Regions from separate parts of the Streptacidiphilus rugosus AM-16 genome, predicted to be linked through region 2. Evidence: riboswitches for the same ligand, from Rfam matches in the RefSeq annotation. Region 2 holds a riboswitch; the other holds the start of a gene.
The links. Region 2 has a riboswitch for cobalamin ahead of cobI (precorrin-2 C(20)-methyltransferase). Riboswitches for the same ligand answer to the same signal wherever they lie in the genome.
Positions count from the first base shown of each region.

Region 1: another riboswitch for cobalamin. It lies ahead of nicT (Nickel transporter NicT); the one in region 2 lies ahead of cobI (precorrin-2 C(20)-methyltransferase).

Region 1 covers NZ_JQMJ01000003.1:730,805-736,182, forward strand. Annotated here, with positions in the region: gene BS83_RS06770 (aminotransferase-like domain-containing protein) at 1-86, shown strand, start outside; gene BS83_RS06775 (vitamin K epoxide reductase family protein) at 193-873, opposite strand; gene BS83_RS06780 (thioredoxin domain-containing protein) at 906-1,760, opposite strand; gene BS83_RS06785 (hypothetical protein) at 1,890-2,546, opposite strand; gene nicT (Nickel transporter NicT) at 2,623-3,759, opposite strand; cobalamin riboswitch at 3,792-3,993, opposite strand; gene BS83_RS06795 (ArsR/SmtB family transcription factor) at 4,074-4,427, shown strand; gene BS83_RS06800 (sigma-70 family RNA polymerase sigma factor) at 4,464-5,378, shown strand, end outside.
Region 2 covers NZ_JQMJ01000004.1:5,559,478-5,564,855, forward strand. Annotated here, with positions in the region: gene BS83_RS34400 (carboxylate--amine ligase) at 148-1,314, shown strand; gene BS83_RS34405 (FAD-dependent oxidoreductase) at 1,414-2,649, shown strand; cobalamin riboswitch at 2,745-2,874, shown strand; gene cobI (precorrin-2 C(20)-methyltransferase) at 2,905-3,654, shown strand; gene cobM (precorrin-4 C(11)-methyltransferase) at 3,651-4,574, shown strand; gene BS83_RS34420 (cobalt-precorrin-5B (C(1))-methyltransferase) at 4,707-5,378, shown strand, end outside.

The DNA of each region.
Region 1 (5,378 bases), on a different contig from region 2:
CCGCCGCGGCCGACCCCGCCGACCTCACCGAAGCGGCCGCCCGCCTGGCCACGGCGGCCGGGCGGGCGGGGACGGCGGGAGCCTGAGGCAGGCAGGCTCGGAGACCTGGTTGTAAGGATCAGCGGATTACGGCGGTGAGGGCGGCTGCCACACCGATGAACGTCCTAATGGTGCCTACGCGAAGCATTGAAGTCAGAGCAGGGTCGACCAGTAGTACCAGAAGCGGTTGAGCACCAGGAGCGCGATGACCAGGTAGCAGGCGACCGGGGCGAGCCAGTACAGGCCCGCCGCCGACTCCAGCCCCGCCCGGGCCCGGTCGGACAGCGGGATGACGCCGGTGCGCAGGTTGTGGACGGTGGTGTACCAGAACAGCGCGATGGTGGCCGCCCACACCACCATGCAGTAGGGGCAGACGGCGCCGATCGAGTAGAGGGTCTGCCCGATCAGCCAGCTGATCATGCCCATCCCGAACACGGTGCCCGCCTGCAGGCCCAGCCAGAACCAGCGCGGGAGGCGGGCTCCGGTCAGTGCCACCACCCCGATCGTCACGACGGCCGCGAACGCGCCGACCCCGATCAGGGAGTTGGGGAAGCCGAACGCCGACGCCTGCCAGGTGCGCATCACCGAACCGCAGCTGATGATCGGGTTGATGTTGCAGCTGGGGACGTAGTGGGGGTCCTCCAACAGCCGGATCTTGTCCAGGGTGAGCGTGATCGAGGCGCCGAGTCCGAAGACGCCGGCGATCAGCAGCAGCCAGCCGAATCCGCGGCCGGCGCGGACCCGGGGGTCGGGGCCGGACTCCCGCGCGGCGTCGTCGTGAGCTCCTGGGGCCTCAGGGGTCTCGGCGGCCTCGGGGGCGCGGTCGGTGGTCATCGAGGTGTCTCTCCCGTCCATGGCGGCGCGGTTCACTTTCCGGTGACGGTCTGCTGGACCAGCGCGGTGAACTGCGCGGGTGTGACCGGGTTGCCCTGGCTGTCGAAGACGTTGATCTGGGTGCCGTCGAGCTTGAGGGTCGGGGTGCCCTGGACGCCGCTGGCGTTGAAGGCGGCGGAGACCTTCTGCGCCCAGGGGGCGTAGACGCGGTTCTGGACGTCCTTGGTGAACTGCGGGGTGACCAGACCGGGCACCTTCTTCGCGAGGTCGAGCAGGGTGTTGAGGTTCCCGAAGCCGTCGGTGCTCTCCTCCGGCTGGTTGGCGTAGAGCACGTCGTGGAAGGCCTTGAACTTGGCCGGGCTCTCGTTGATCGCGGCCCCGGCGACCTGGAGGGCGTCCATCGAACCGGTGCCGCCGAGGTTGTCGTCGAGGAACGTGGCCAGGTGGTAGTTGATCTTGTAGGTGCCGTTGTCGGCGAGCTGCTGGATGGTGGCGCCGTCGGCCTTCTCCAGCTTGTCGCAGATCGGGCAGCGGAAGTCCTCGTAGACGTCGAGCGTGTGCTTCGCGTTCGGGTTCCCGTAGACGATCACGGTCGAGTCGGTGCCGCTGGTGTGGGCGGGCGCGACCAACGGCCCGGCCGCCGAGCCGGTGCTGCCGCCGCTGCCGCCGGCCGTGCCGATCGCGACCGCCGCGCCGGCGGCGACCGCGACGACGGTGACCGCGACCGCCGCGATCCCGATCCGGCGCCTGCGGGCCTGGGCCTGCTGCTGCCGGGCCCGTTCCTGGGCGAGCCGCTCCCGCGCCGAGGCCTGGGCCTGCCGGGCGGTGGGCTTGGAGTGGTCGGTGGTGCCGGTGGTGCGGGTCTTGCTGGTGTTCTTGGCGCTCATGGCGGCCGTCCTCACAGACGAGAAGGTCAGGAAAGGTGAGGAAACGGGCCGGGAACGGCTGCACGCACCACCCGGCGGCGCGTGCAGGGCACGCACCGCGATCAGGGGTGGAGAAAGGTCGGCCGCCGCTCAGCGGGCCCGTGCGAGCACGGGCGGGCCGCGCCGGGAGGCGGCGCAGAGCACGGTGTCCTGCGGACCGCGCAGGCCCTCCGCCACGGCCGGTGGTGTCCAGGCGGGCGCCTCGGGCAGCGCGACCGGCGTGACCAGCCACGCCAGCAGCGCGCTCACGCCCGGCCAGGACAGCACGGCGACGGCGTGGACCACGGCGAACAGCGCGGCCTCGCCCCGGCGCAGCCACCACGCGGCGACCAGCGCCAGCGCGAGGTGGAGGACGAGGAGCAGCAGCGCCTGGCCGCCGGTGACCGACACCAGCGCGTGCGGCGTCTCGGTCAGGCCCAGCAGTCCGGGGCGGATCGAGCCGCCGCCACAGGCCAGCACGCTCCAGCCCGGCATCGCACTGCCGGCTCCCTGGCTCGGCGGGCAGCCCTGCTGACCGGCGTTGAACAGCGCGTTGAGGCCCACCTGGAGCGGGATCATCACGGCGACGAGCGCCCAGTAGCGGCGCTCGGCGGCGAAGAGGATCAGTGCCACGCCCAGGGTGAGGCCGTAGGCGAGCCCCAGGATCTCCAGCGGCACCGGCTGTCCGGTCACGATCAGGCGGGCTCCGGTGGAGAGCAGCACGGCCAGCGCGGCGAACATCGCCGCGCGCAGGATCCGAAGCCCCAAGCCGTCCATCATTCGGAGTATCGCACCGGAACCTGTGTCCCGGAGCCGTTCCGTCCGACGCGGCGGTCGGCGCAGGTCAGTCGGAGGGGCTCGGCGTGGCGGCCCGGTGCCAGCGGTGCTCCACCCTGGCGAGTCGCCAGTAGCCGATCGCGACGGCCCAGACGACGACGAACAGCCCGACGATCACGAAGCCGACGTTGTTGAGGTCGATGCCGGAGATCCATCCGCTGACCGGGTCGGTCAGGTTCAGCTGGTCGTGGAGGATGCCGACCAGCTCGATGGTGCCGATGAGGAAGGCGACCGCGATGGAGAGACCGGTGATGGTGAGGTTGTAGTAGACCTTGCGCACCGGGTTGGAGAACGCCCAGTGGTAGGCGAAGTTCATGAAGGTGCCGTCGAGGGTGTCGAACAGGCTCATCCCGGCCGCGAACAGCAGCGGCAGGCAGACGATCGCGTACCAGGGCAGTCCGGCGGCCGCGCCGGAACCGGCCATGACCATCAGGGTGACCTCGGTGGCCGTGTCGAAGCCGACGCCGAACAGCAGCCCCACCAGCCACATCTGGCCGGGGCGGGTGATGGACCTGGTGAGCCTGCCGAGGATGCGGTTCATGAAGCCGCGGTTGTCGAGGTGCTTCTCCAGCTCGTGCTCGTCGAACTGGCCGGCGCGCATCGCCTTGAAGACCCGCCAGATCCCGACCAGGGCGAGCAGGTTGAGCGCCGCGATCAGGTACAGGAAGCTGCCGGAGGCCAGGGTGCTGACCAGGCCCAGGTGCTGGCGCACGCTGGAGTTGTCGTTGGTCAGCGTCGTGGCCTCGCGCACGCCCGTCGCGATCCCGGCGGCCAGGACGATCACGATGGACGAGTGGCCCAGGGCGAACCAGAAGCCCACCGAGATCGGCCGCTTGCCGTCGGCCATCAGCTTTCTGGTGGTGTTGTCGATCGCGGCGATGTGGTCGGCGTCGAAGGCGTGCCGCATGCCGAGGGTGTAGGCGGTCACGCCGAGGCCCAGGCCGAACACCTGTCCGCCGACGTTGTAGTGATGGGGCGCCACCAGCATGGCCAGGATGCCGAAGGCGAGGACGTGCAGAGCGGCGATCACGGCGAGCAGGCCGCCGGTGCGCCACCAGTCCCTGCGCTCCCAGCGGAGTACCGGGGCGGCGGATGTCGCGCCGGGCAGGACGGCGGTCGCGGAGCCGTTTTCGGGCAGGGTCATATCAGGGCAGCCTCTCCAGCACCTCGTGGATGGTGTGTTGCGGTGCCGTGGCCGGTCTCCTGGCTGACGGGTGGTGCCGCCCCGGCATCCGGCCTTCCCAGGCGCGACTGCGCCCAGTGGCCCCCCGCGGTCACCAGGACCGCGGGAACGATGCGAGGACTTCCCGATCACAGTGGCGAGGGCCGCTCCGGCTTTGAACCGGTCTTCCCGAACACCACGGCACAGCCACCCTAGGGCCGTGGACGAATCGCCCACAAGCCTGCACAGGTGCGCAGGTGTTGCAGATCACCTCCTGGGACAGGTGGAATGGCCGAATGCATCTCGTTCCCGCTGAGCGCGCCCACCGCAAGGTCATCGACGACCACACCGTGTGCGAGGCCATCGAGGGCATCGGCGACCCGGACCGGCTGCCCGCGTGGGCCGACCGCTTCGCCCTGCTCGGCGAGCCCCACCGGCTGTCCGTCCTGCTCGCCGTGCACCACGCCGGACCCATCGCCGTCACCGACCTGGCCACCGCCACCGGGCTCGACGACACCACCGTCTCCCGGATCCTGCGTCTGCTCCGCGCCTCGGGCACCGTCGCCGCGGACAAGGACGGCCGCATCGTCCGCTACCGGCTGACCGAACCGCTCATCGCCGCGCTGCTGGACCGGATCGCGATCGTCTGACGCCGCCGCGGTGCGGGGCTGGGGCATGATGGGCTGGTGGATGTCGAGCCGTACCGCGGTGAGCTGTTGGCCTTCTGCTACCGGATGCTGGGCTCGTTCCAGGAGGCGGAGGACCTCACCCAGGAGACGATGCTGCGCGCCTGGAAGGCGCGGGACCGCTACGACCCCGCGCGCGCGTCCGTGCGCACCTGGCTCTACCGGATCGCGGCCAACGCCTGCCTGACCGCTCTCGACGGGCGAGGGCGGCGACCGCTGCCCTCCGGCCTCGGGGCGCCCGGCGACGATCCTGGCGGCGCGTTGCCGCCCGCACTCGACATCCCGTGGCTGGAACCGTTCCCCGACGCGCGGGTCGAGGTCGACCTGCGGGCCGACCTGCGGCTGGCCTGGGTCGCGGCGGTCCAGACGCTGTCCGCGCGGCAGCGGGCGGTCCTGGTGCTGCGGGAGGTGCTGCAGTTCAGCGCGGCCGAGGTGGCCGGGCAGCTCGACACCACCGTCCCCGCGGTCAACAGCGCCCTGCAGCGCGCCCGCGCGACGCTGAAGGACGCGCGCCTGGACGAGGGATCGGGGGTGCGCGAGCCGGAGGACCCCGAGGTGCGGGCGGTGGTGCAGCGGTACATGCGGGCGTTCGAGTCGGCCGACGTACCGGCACTGGTGCGGTTGCTGGCCGAGGACGCGGTCCTGGAGATGCCGCCGGTCCCGCTCTGGTTCGTGGGCGCGGACCACTACGGGCGCTTCCTGGAGTGGGTCTTCGCGGTGCGCGGCACCGGTTGGCGGATGCGGGCGGTCACCGCCAACGGCCAGCCGGCGCTGGCCGCTTACGCGGCGGACCCGGAGGGCGGCGATCCGCTGCTGCACTCGATCCAGGTGCTCACCGTCGCCGGGGGCCTGGTGAGCCGCAACGTCGTCTTCACCGACCCCGGCATCCTGGACTCCTTCGGACTGCCGCCGCGG
Region 2 (5,378 bases):
GCCGTGACAGCCGGGAGTACCTTGCGTTCCGGGTCAGACGCCGAGCTCGGCGTGGTCACCGTATCCCGGGGGGGACTTGTGGCTCTTCGACCTTTGGGGCCCGACACAGCCGTGCCTGCACTCGTACTCAAATTCGGCCATTATCCTTTGCACCACGGAGGAGTCGGAGCGATCCGCTCGCTCGGCCGGCTCGGCGTGCCGGTGCACGCCGTCTCCGAGGACCGGTTCACCCCGGCCGCCGTCTCCCGCTACACCCGCGGCGTGCACGTGTGGCGCACGACCGGCGCCGAGCCGCAGGAGCGGCTGCTGGCCGGACTGCTGCGGATCGGCGAACGCATCGGCCGCCCCGCGCTGCTGATCCCCACGGACGAGGAGGCGGCGGTCCTGGTCGCCGAGCATCAGGACGCCCTCAACCACCGCTTCCTCTTCCCACGGAACCCCGAGGGCCTGGTCAGAGCGGTGGCGAGCAAGCAGGGACTGCACGAGCTGTGCCTGCGCCACGGGGTGAGCACGCCACGGGCGGCCTTTCCGGAAAGCAGGGCCGAGGTCCTGGACTTCGCCCGCACGGCGGTCTTCCCCGTGGTCGCCAAGAACCGTGACCCCTTCGCCCGCCGGGCCAGTCCCGCCGTGCCGGGGACCACCAGGATCGACGACGCGGAGACGCTCGCGGCGCTGGCCGAGGCCTGGGGCGAGCACCCGGGCGTGGTGCTGCAGGAATACCTGCCGCGCGCGGACGCGGAGGACTGGATCGTACACATGCACACGAGTGCGGCGGAGGACGCCCGCGTTCTCTTCACGGCGGTGAAGGCACGTTCCTGGCCACCGCACGCGGGAATGACCGCGATGGCGGTCACCACCCCGAACGATGAACTCGCACAGTTGTCCGCCGATTTCTGCAAGGAGATCGGCTTCGCCGGCGTCTGCGACCTGGACTGGCGATTCGACCGCAGGGACGGCCGATACAAGCTGCTCGATTTCAATCCGCGTATCGGCGCGCAGTTCCGCCTGTTCGAGACGCGGGCGCGCGTCGATCTGGTCCGGGCCCTGCATCTGCACCTGACCGGACGGCGAATTCCGGCCGCACCGCAGATCGAAGGGCGGCGGATCGTCGTCGAGAACATCGACCTGCTGGCCAGGCTCGCCTACCGGGGGTCCGACTACCGCACCCCGTCGCTGCCGCCGCGCTCCCGCTGGACCGAGACCGAGCTGGGCTGGTGGGCGAAGGACGACCCGCTGCCCTTCCCGGTCATGCTGGCGCGCTCGGTCCGGCCCGGCCTGCGCTACGTCGCCGCGACCCGCACCCGGCACGCCTGAGGGCCCGTCGGCCCGCCCCACCAGGCCACGGCCCCGAGGGGCCGCGTCCCACCCTGACCAACCGTCATGTCCTCGTACCGCAACTGGAAGGAGCCGACGATGTCCCGTCCCGCACAGGGAGGCCATCGGAGCCCCCGCACCGCCGTCGTGGTCGGCGCCGGACCCTACGGACTGTCCGCCGCCGCCCATCTGCGGGCCGCCGGGCTGTCGGTGCGCGCCTTCGGCGACCCGATGCACAGCTGGCGCGACACCATGCCGGCCGGCATGTGTCTCAAGTCCACGCCCGACGCCTCCACCATCTCCGCCCCCGCGCCGGGCCACAGCCTGCCGGACTTCTGCCGGGCCAACGGGGAGACCGAGCCGCGGGGCCACGATCGGGTGCCGGTCGAACTGTTCACCCGCTACGGCAGCTGGTTCCAGCAGGAGCTGGTCCCCTACCTGGAGCGCGACACCGTTGTGGCGGTCCGTCAGAGCGGCTCCGTCGACGGCTGGTTCGAGGTGACGCTCGACTCGGGGGAGACCTTCCCCACCCACGCCGTCGTGGTCGCCAGCGGCCTGACCGGCTTCGCGCACGTGCCCCGCCTGCTGGCCGGGGTCGCACCCGAGGGCCCCGGACCCGACGCCCCGGTGTCGCACAGTTCCCAGCACGCCGATCCCGCCGCACTGGCCGGACGGTCCGTGCTGGTCGTCGGCGCGGGCCAGTCCGCCCTGGAGGGCGCGGCCCTGCTGCACGAGTCGGGCGCCCAGGTGGAACTGGTCGCGCGGACCCCGCGGATACGGTTCGGCGCGCCGCCGGCCGACGGCCTGCGCTGGCAGCCTGAATCGCCCATGGGCCCGGCCTGGTCGCTGTGGGCCATGGCCCGGTATCCGCAGGCCTTCCGGTCCCTGCCGCAGCAGGTACGGCTACGGCTGGTCAAGCAGGTGCTCGGCCCCAGCGGCTCCTGGTGGCTGCGCCCGCGGGCGGACGGCGTCTTCCCGATGCACGCCGGCCAGCAGCTGCGCACCGTGCGCCGCGAGGGCGACAAGGTCGTCCTGACCACGAGCGGCCCCGGCGGCGCGACCCGTGAGTTCACCGCCGACCACGTACTGGCCGCCACCGGCTACCGGGTCGACCTGACGGCTCTGCCCTTCCTCTCCACGGAGCTCCGCGCCCGGCTCGACCGCGTCGGCGGCTTCCCCGCCCTGGACGAGGGGATGTGCTCCACCGTCCCCGGCCTCTACTTCACCGGCCTGCCGGCGGCCGCGTGCTTCGGTCCGTTCATGCGCTTCGTCTGCGGGACGGAGTTCGCCTCCGCCAGGATCGCCTCCGCCCTCACCGGCCGGTTCGCGAGGTGACCGGGGAGGCCGGCGCAAGCGCCGCGGCGCGTGGCTCAGCCCACAGGGGGTCCGGTTGACTGCCCGACACGCTGCATGGTGGGATTTCGAGGCCTGATTTGAACGAATACGGCGGCAATGACGAGGAAGTCCGGTGCGAGTCCGGCGCGGTCCCGCCACTGTCAGCGGGGAGGCCGAGTGCCGACCCCGTGAGCCAGGAACTCTGGCCGCCGTCACCACGAGCCGGGGCGCGGACCCCGAGTGAGGACTGCTGCCGTGCGCGAACGCGCGCTTGGCCCACGCCTGGTCGGCGTGGGCATGGGACCGGGTGACCCGGAACTGGTCACCGTCAAGGCCGTGCGTGTGCTGCGCGAGGCGGACGCGGTGGTCGTACCGGTCATGGACACCGGCGAGATCGGGCGGGCCGAGGCCACCGTGCGGCACCACGCCGACGCGGCCAGGATCGTGCGCGTGGTCTTCGCGCTGAACGAGCGTGAGGACCGGGCCCGGCGCGAGGCCGCCTGGGACGAGGCGGGCGCGCGGGTCGCGGAGCTGCTCCGTGCGGGCGACCGCCCGACGGTCGCGTTCGCGACGATCGGCGACCCGAACGTCTACTCGACCTTCACCTATCTGGCGCACACGCTGCGGGAGCTCGTTCCCGACCTGGTCGTCGAAACCGTCCCCGGCATCACCGCGATGCAGGATCTGGCCTCCCGCAGCGGAACCGTGCTGGCCGAGGGCACCGAGCCGGTGACCCTGGTGCCGGTCACGGCGGGCTCCGCCGTGCTCAAGGAGGCCCTGGCCGGTCCGGGCACGGTCGTCGCCTACAAGTTCGGCCGACTGGCCGCGCAGGTCGGCGAGGCGCTGCGGGAGACCGGCCGCGACGGCGACGCCGTCTGGGGCGCGTCGCTCGGGCTGCCGGACCAGCAGTTGAGCGCACCGGGAACACCGATCGACGGCACGCTGCCGTATCTGTCGACGCTGATCGCTCCGGCGCGGCGCGAGGGCCGAGGGGGAAAGCTGTGACCACCACTGACGGCACGACGGGCAAGGTGACCTTCGTGGGCGCCGGACCCGGTGCGGCCGACCTGCTGACCTTCCGCGCCGCCCGCGCGATCGCCGACGCCGACACGGTGATCTGGGCCGCCAGCCTGGTGCAGGAGGAGGTCCTGGAGCACGCCCGCGAGGGCGCGGAGATCCTGGACTCCTCGCTGATCCCGATGGAGGACGTGCTCGCCGTCTACGAGCGCGCCGCCCGCGAGGGCACGCGCGTGGCGCGGATCCACTCCGGGGATCCCTCGCTCTGGGGCGCGGTCCAGGAGCAGCTGGACCGCTGCCGCGAGCTGGGCCTGGAGACGGAGATCGTGCCCGGTGTCTCCTCCTTCGCGGCGGTCGCGGCGCTGGCCCAGCGGGAGCTGACGATCCCCGAGGTGGCGCAGAGCGTCATCCTCACCCGCCTGGGCGGCGGCAAGACGCCGATGCCTCCAGGCGAGGAGGTGCGCGAGTTCGCCCGCCACGGGACCACCATGGCGATCTTCCTCTCCGCGGCGCGGACGAAGCAGCTGGTGGAGGAACTGCTGGAGGGCGGCTACGCGCCGGAGACCCCGGTCGTGGTGGCCTACCAGGCGACCTGGCCCGAGGAGCTGCTGCTGACCTGCACGGTCGCCACGCTGGAGGCGACGGTCAAGGAGCACAAGCTCTGGAAGCACACCCTCTTCCTGGTCGGCCCGGCGCTGGCCGCCGAGGGCACCCGCTCACACCTGTACCACCCGGGCCACTTCCACACCTTCCGGAAGGCGGACCGCGCGGCGAGGCGCACCCTGCGCGCGGTCGGCGCACAAGGCGAGACGCAGCAGACCGGCGCCCTCCCGGAGCGGAGCCGAGCCGGTAGCGCGGCCGAGGGGCCCGCGGTGGCGACCACGCGTGCAGATGGCGCTGCACATTGAGGACCGTCGGCTTGTCAGCGGCTGATCGCGCAGTTCCTCGCGCCCCTGGGCGGTGCAACGTGCCCGCGGGCGAGACGTGCCGCGACAGCGCGCCGGAGGCGCGTTCCTGGCCGCGGCCCCGAGGCGACAGCCATGGCTGAGCTGCGGGAGCCCGACCTTCCGCGTACCGCGAAGGTGCGTCAGGGGCCGCTGCGCAGCGGATGGACCACCGGCACCTGCGCGTCGGCCGCCGCCCGCGCCGCGGCGCTGCTCCTGGTCGGCGGCGAGCAGCAGCGCCAGGTCGACGTCGCACTGCCGTCGGGCAACCGGGTCGGCTTCGCCGTCGAGCGCTGCGAACTGCTGCGGCCGGGGCGGGCGGAGGCGGTCGTGGTGAAGGACGCGGGGGACGACCCCGACGTCACCCACGGCGCGCACCTCACCGCCACGGTGGCCTGGCGCGACGAGCCCGGCATCGCCCTGCACGGCGGGGTGGGCGTGGGCGTGGTGACCAAGCCGGGGCTCGGTCTGGAGGTCGGCGGCCCGGCCATCAATCCGGTGCCCCGGGCGATGATCACGCAGGCGGTCGGCGAGGTCGTGGACCTCACCGGCCGGGGCGTGGACGTCACGATCAGCGTGCCCGACGGCGAGCTCCGGGCGCGCAAGACCACCAACGCCAAGCTCGGCATCCTCGGCGGGATCTCCATCCTCGGCACGACCGGGATCGTCCGGCCGTTCTCGACGGCGTCCTGGCGCGCCTCGGTCGAGCAGGCGGTGTCCGTGGCCGCCGCCCAGGGCGAGCGGGCCATCGTGCTGTGCACGGGCGGG